Regions from separate parts of the Cytobacillus sp. C11.1 genome, predicted to be linked through region 2. Evidence: predicted binding sites of a transcription regulator. Region 2 holds the regulator's gene; the other holds the start of a gene.

Region 1 (3,414 bases), 620 kb from region 2:
TGTTCGCTAAGTGCCTGAAGCGGAAATCACCAGGCAAGTTTAACAGAGACATTCTATTAAGAAGATAAAAGCAGGCCCATTGGGTCTGCTTTTTAGATCTTATTATATGTATGTATGCTTCCGTCCTTAAAAACAGGTATTTCATTATTAAAATAAATACCTGCTCCATCATCAATTCCATAACCAATTGAAGCACCAGTCCTTTTCATAGCCGCCTTTAAATTTTCCCTTTCGTTCCATTTTGTAAAATGGACACTGATAGCACAATCACTGATCAATCCGAGCCCATCAAGAAAAAGATGCTGCTTTTTCGGCGTGTCAACTGGAGGGATTATACAATGCTCCGGGCATATTAAAGCCCCTGCCGAAAAGCCTGCTACGGGGATACCTTCCCAATACATCTTCCTGATGCATTCACCAAGTCCTGTTTCCGCTATATAGCTCCTGTATTTTTCTGTTTCGCCGCCGCCAATTATGATTCCGGAGCAGGAGAGCAGTTCCTCAAAAAGTGAAGCTGACGGAGAAGAGGACAGCGGAAGATAGGTGAAATCTTTAACTCCGTATTGCTTTAAAGGCCTTGTATACTTGTCCATATAGTTTATCCAGCCTTCCCTTTCCAAAAAGAGTACTGCTACTTTGCTTGTAGAAACAGAAGAAAGCCCTGCAAATTTTCTTCCTGAAATTTCTCCGAAAGGCGGGTTGCCGCCCATTAAAAATAAATGCCTGTCACTCATGAGTCATTCTCCTAACTGTAAAAATAAAATCCCCCGCTTTTGGCGGGGGGCAACTTTAATTTGCTAAGTACCGAAACGTTTGGAAAGTTCCCTGTACTGATTTGATAAATGGATAAATGCCGGCTTGTTTCCTTCGTCAATGGCTGCGTCCACTTTTTTCATTAATTTTTCTTTTTCTGTGTTCAGCAGGATCTCAGAAATCAGCATGTCAATGTAAAGGTCAAGAACAAAGGACTCTTTCTGCTGCTTGCGCTTCATGGCGCTCGCTTTCATTAATTCGGTGTATGATTTTTCCTTCATGGAAATCACCCCTGATGCTTTTTAATATTATATGGAATTCCTTCTGAATATTCAACTAAGTTTTTTAAATTTTTAGAAAATATTTTCGTGGATGTCGAAAATGTGAATAATTTAGCAACTATTATCGAAAATTAGTAATTTTTAGATTAATTGGTGTTATTATGAAAAAGCGGCGGTATACAAGAAAAGGAGATGAAAAAATGAGAAGCCCAAATACTCAGCTAATCGAAGAATATGAAATCAATCCAAATACGATGATTATCAAGCCTCTCCCTTATGGCCTTAAGGTTTATTCACAAATTTGGGAGCTTGATGAAGAATTGACTTCCCCATTTAAACCCATCGAAATTATTAAAAAAAGCTGCAGGTTTTTCGGTTCAAGCTATGAAGGCAGAAAAGAGGGAACGCGACAATTGACCGGAATAACCCACAAGGCTCCGATTACAATTGACCCCACAAACTTCATTTATTTTTTCCCAACAACCTCTCCAAGCAATCCTGAATGCATTTGGATCGCACAGGAGCATATTCTCTATTACAAGCGGACTGATGACGGAAATACCGAGGCGGTTTTCAAAAATAAGCAAAGTTTTATTCTTCCAGTGTCTTATAATACTTTTAATAACCAGCTGCTGAGGACAGCATTGCTAAAAACAACTCTAATAAGCAGGATAGAAGAATCAGAGAGAAAGGCAATATACTTTTTAAATGGTTCCAGAAGTTTGAATGCTTCGGAGAGAGCGGGAGCTTATGGTGCAAGAAGGGATTAGGGATAGCAGGATAAGCGAGAAGCATGCATGTTTTCATGCTTCTGTTTTTCCGTGTATATTACAATATTAAAAGCAGGCTCTTCCCATTACAAATTTATCGAACTAATTTGCTTTTAGGTTTTTGCCAGTTCCGGCCACATGCCTTTTAAACAGATAATATACCATTAGCTCCTGAACTTTGTTGCGGATGCGGGGATTAAAGTAATTATGATGCTCCTCGTAGCCTTTATAAAGAAACATGAACATGGTAAACGCGTCATCTCGTTTAATTTCATGAACCTTGAGCTGGTTTTTGTTCATATAGCGTTTGACTTCTGACAGTTCATTTTGTATGACTTTCAGGGTTTCTTCAACTAAATCCAGATAAGGCTGTTTTAGTTTGAATGGGCTTTTATTAATAACAATCAGATCACGGTTTAAAATGGTTAATACCATTGGCAAATAGATAGCCTGTTCCATTACGTTACGGTCTTCCTCAGGAATTCTCGTCATAATCTTTCTACTCCCTTAATCAAAAGTTGCCTGCTATTACACGAGCTTGCAAGTTTCATCCAAATAATCTTTTTAGAACAAATGTTCTTATTTAATTTTACAAAGGAAAGCTTCTCCTTGCAAGAGCCTTTATTTGTCGAATCAGTTGAAAGCAGCTGCTATCCTCATCATTTCCATTTCGCAAAAAAAGTTTCACCTATTTGCAGAATGAGAAGGGATTTTATTTCCAATGTCGAAATAAGTAGAACAGCATAGTTAGGAAGGATGAAAGAAATGACACAAAAGAGAACAATACAACCCGAAGATTTATGAGTTAAAGTCGGTTGCCGACCCGCAGTTATCCTCAGATGGCTCCGATTTGGTATATGTTGAAACGAAAATGTTAGAAGATAAAAATACATATAGCTCGAATTTATTCTATATTAATACCGGTGAAAAGAATAAACCGGTCCAATGGACGTATGGTGAACATAAAAATCATTCACCTCGCTGGTCTCCAGATGGACAAACGCTTGCATTCGTATCCGATAGGAGCGGCAATCCGCAGATTTATATTATGAACATAACAGGCGGTGAAGCGCGCCAGGTGACCCAAAGCACAAATGGCGCTTCCAATCCAATTTGGTCACCGGACGGAAAGAAGCTTGCTTTTAATGTTTCTTTGAAGCCAGATGAAGAAGCGGGGAAAGCGGAAAAACAGGAAAAGCAAGATGAGAAGCCGGTTCCGCTTGAAATTAATAAAATGAAACACAAATCCGATGCTCAGGGATTTTGGAGTGGAAGATACAGCCAAGTGGCAGCTGTAGATATAGAGACTGGCATGATTGAACAGCTAACTTCAGGTGAGCATGACTATCAGGTGCAAAGCTGGTCCCCGGATGGAAAATCAGTGGCTGTAACGGCTGATTTAAGCGAAGAAAAAGATTTTTCTTTCGTAAGCGATGTTTATCTCGTCAATCCTGAAACAAAAGAAATGAAAAAGGTGACGAACGGCAAAGGTTATTTTGGTAATGCAACATGGTCACCAGATGGAAAATATCTGGGTATGTTCGGACACGAAAGAGAATATGAAAATGCCACACATACAAAGGTATGGATTTACGGTCTTGAAACTGAAA
Region 2 (3,414 bases):
TTCTCTGCGGAGTGAAGATTGCTCCTTCGCTTCTTCTTCTGTTAAACGGGATTCTTTCGCCTTCTTTGCCAGTGCGTTAATTCGAGCAAGTTTTTCTTTTGGCAGCATGCTTAAGCTCCTTTATATCAAAAGTTAACCTTTGGATAATCTAAAAGAAAGTTTGGTTACACTACAAGTTTCACCAATTATAAATATTGAAACTCAAATGCCATCATACTAAAAAAGAGCACTTTTGACAAGAAAAGTGCTCTACTCTGCTAATGAATCAACATATTCTTTATATCTTCTATGTACGGTTGCTTTTGATATATTGTAGCCGAATCCCCTTAACGTTGCTGCGATTTCGGCGAAGGTGAGATCGTTTTTTCGAAGCCGGACAATTTCATCGATTGGGACTTCGATCCTTTCCCTGCCGGCATTGACTCCTTGATTACTAAGATTTTTCTCAGGATGGTATCCTTTTTCTACCGCTCTTTGCATACCCCGTTTAATTTTAATATTATGAAGCTTTCTTTGATACTCTTCTACCATTCCGACAATGCTCAATACCATGGAGTCCGATTCCGATAGCTGAAGCTTGCCGTAGTTGGAAATGCTGTAAAGCTGGACCTCTTCTTTAAAGATACAATGGAGGATGGCAATCTTGGCATTGCCGCGCCCAAGCCGTGTCTCATCCTGGATCAGAACTACATTAATATCCTTTTCTTTTATTAAATCCAGAAGCTCAAGTATCCCGTCTCTTTCTAAATCGTATCCGCTCGCCTGGTCGCGAATAACTTTCACCACTTCAAAACCATTCTCTTTTGCCAGGTTCAATAGCTCCTCTTCCTGTCTGGAGAGAGAGGTTTCCTGCGTTTCTTTAGTTGTGCTTACCCTGCAGTATATAATTGCTTTCATAATTTCTCCTTTAACTATTTGAGTTCAGAACTGGCAAGCTCGGTAAATGGCTGCCCTTCCGCAGCTTTAACAGGGATAACAATTTCATCACCTGGAAATATTCTTCCTCCGGCAATTCCATTGTTTTGTTCTACCCAGTTAATAAATTCATCTGCTGACAGTGAATGTTCAGCTGAGAAATCTTCAGCGATTTCCCAAAGGGAGTCACCTTCAGATACAGTAACTTTAACAAACTTTTCACTATCCGGCGTTTCCATTTGCAAAACTAATATTAATGATGCTGCCAAGCTTAAAATGAATAGAATAATAGCATAAGAATAAGAATCCCACAATTTTTTCAACATTATTAAACACCTCTGTTAGAATATATGTTCGCATTTGATGTTTTTATTATAGACCGAACACTTGTTTGATGTCAACGAAAATTCGAACTTATGTTTGTATCACCTGGTAATTGATGCTATAATAAAGACAAAGAAAATCATACGAGGTGCGTTAAAGATGGTGAAATTATCAAAAAGGCAGCAAGATATATTGGAATTTATAAAAGAAGAAGTAAAACTAAGAGGCTACCCGCCTTCTGTTAGAGAGATAGGAGAAGCAGTTGGGCTTGCTTCCAGCTCTACTGTCCACGGCCATCTCGCAAGGCTCGAAAGCAAAGGTTTGATCCGCAGGGACCCTACTAAGCCGCGTGCCATTGAAATTTTAGATTTGGACGAGTCTTCGCACATTCCAAAAGTTAGCGCAGTAAACGTGCCGATCGTTGGTAAGGTTACTGCCGGCCAGCCGATTACCGCGATTGAAAATGTGGAGGAATACTTCCCTCTCCCAGAAAGGCTGGCTCCAGCTGACGAGCATGTATTCATGCTTGAAATTATGGGAGAAAGTATGATTGAGGCTGGAATTCTGGATGGTGACTATGTAATCGTTAAGCAGCAAAGCACAGCTAATAACGGAGATATTGTTGTTGCCATGACTGAAGAAGACGAAGCGACCGTTAAACGATTTTTCAAGGAGAAAGATTATGTTCGCCTCCAGCCTGAAAATTCTACGATGGAACCTATTATCCTTCGAAATGTATCCATCCTTGGCAAGGTAATTGGAGTATATCGACATATTCATTAATAGACTTTCAAAAAGCAAGCATTTATGTTTGCTTTTTATTTTTTGAAAAATACTGATTATATACAGTTCTTATTACCTGATCCTATGAATAAAATCATACGATAGTACCAGTTACTTCTTACTTGGAAGGAAGTTACAGTAAAGTTTAACTATTTTATTTTCAGAAAATTCGGTATTTTTATGCATACTAATTTATACCATCTCCCTATATAATGGTAATACACCGAGAATCAACCTAAGGTCGCTTGTCCAAAATCTCGACTTTAGGAGTGTGAAGAAAATATGTTTTTGAACATTACCTTCGCTTTGTTGATTGGTGGGCTGGTCGGTGTCGTTGGACATATTCGGAAAGAAGGCAAAATGGTAAAACCCCGGAGGACAAAGAAATTCATCTACCTGGGGGTCTTGGAAGAAGTAATCATGGGGGCTTTAGCGGCTGTTTTTTTGGTCGTATCTTCAGATCCTGACTCTACCTTAAAGATTGTACTCCTTTCGGTTATTGCAGGATTTGGAGGAGATGCACTGCTGACATGTCTCGATTTCTTAAAGATCAGACATAAAGAATAGAGATTGGCAGAAAGAGTTCATATAGACAAAACCTCGTTCTTCATCGAACGGGGTTTTTTGTGTGACTGCATTAAACTGTTTTGCGTTTGTATTACAAATCCCGGTAAAGTATGATTTTTCCGCCAATTTATGATATTATTTCATCTGGGCAAATTCCATGAAAGTGGGAGACGCAAAGCCACGGGCCTAAAACGATTAAAGTCATGGCAGCCGGGCTGCTTATAAGACAATTCATACCAGAACAATTTGCCTAAATCAGCTATGAGAAGGGTGAAAAATGATTTATCCAACAGTGCTTAGCAAGGAGTCGAACTTGGTGCACATCGTAAAGGATCAAAACAGCTGTGTATGCGGATTTACATACAATGCCTTTACAACTTTCACCAAAAAGGATCTTAAAAAAATAAAATTCAAACCGGAAAAGGTTATCACCTGTCCGAACTGCAAATCCATCATTCAGTGATGGATTTTTTATATATTAGGCTATATTAAAGTTTGTTGTTAATGGCACTGCGTTTTGTAGCTTGAGGAGTGAAAACGCACTCGCATATTCTTCATGTGGTATTTATTCGGGGATGTATAATTCATTGACCCCTGCGAGAAGCGTGTCAACGGGAGACCACAGACGCGAATGCACCTAGGAGCGTCAGACCGACCGCGGAACGCGAGCTCAGTGAACGGAAATCACCACTCAAGCTTAACCGCACAAAAAAGCCTCGGCACTGAGGCCAAGGCTTGACTGATTATTAATACATGCTCAGATACTGCTCGCGCTCCCATGGATGCACTTGCGTACGGAACATATCCCACTCGATTTCTTTTGCT

The links. The regulator LexA, encoded in region 2, represses DNA repair genes until DNA is damaged. The targets are predictions, from matches to a motif close to CGAACATATGTTCG.
Region 1: a site for LexA is predicted at 2,371-2,384, ahead of AC3ZVC_RS23570 (YhjD family protein). Genes of this name have one in related genera too.

Annotation. Positions count from the first base shown of each region.
Region 1 covers NZ_CM176935.1:4,769,816-4,773,229, reverse strand. The annotation lists gene AC3ZVC_RS23585 (Type 1 glutamine amidotransferase-like domain-containing protein) at 93-734, opposite strand; gene AC3ZVC_RS23580 (IDEAL domain-containing protein) at 798-1,034, opposite strand; gene AC3ZVC_RS23575 (competence protein ComK) at 1,235-1,804, shown strand; gene AC3ZVC_RS23570 (YhjD family protein) at 1,907-2,296, opposite strand; gene AC3ZVC_RS23565 (S9 family peptidase) at 2,655-3,414, shown strand, end outside.
Region 2 covers NZ_CM176935.1:4,148,730-4,152,143, forward strand. The annotation lists gene AC3ZVC_RS20515 (DUF896 domain-containing protein) at 1-108, opposite strand, end outside; gene AC3ZVC_RS20520 (YneB family resolvase-like protein) at 250-897, opposite strand; gene yneA (cell division suppressor protein YneA) at 912-1,241, opposite strand; gene lexA (transcriptional repressor LexA) at 1,399-2,022, shown strand; gene AC3ZVC_RS20535 (DUF4257 domain-containing protein) at 2,305-2,589, shown strand; cyclic di-GMP riboswitch class I at 2,727-2,812, shown strand; gene AC3ZVC_RS20540 (hypothetical protein) at 2,867-3,052, shown strand; gene glnA (type I glutamate--ammonia ligase) at 3,336-3,414, opposite strand, start outside.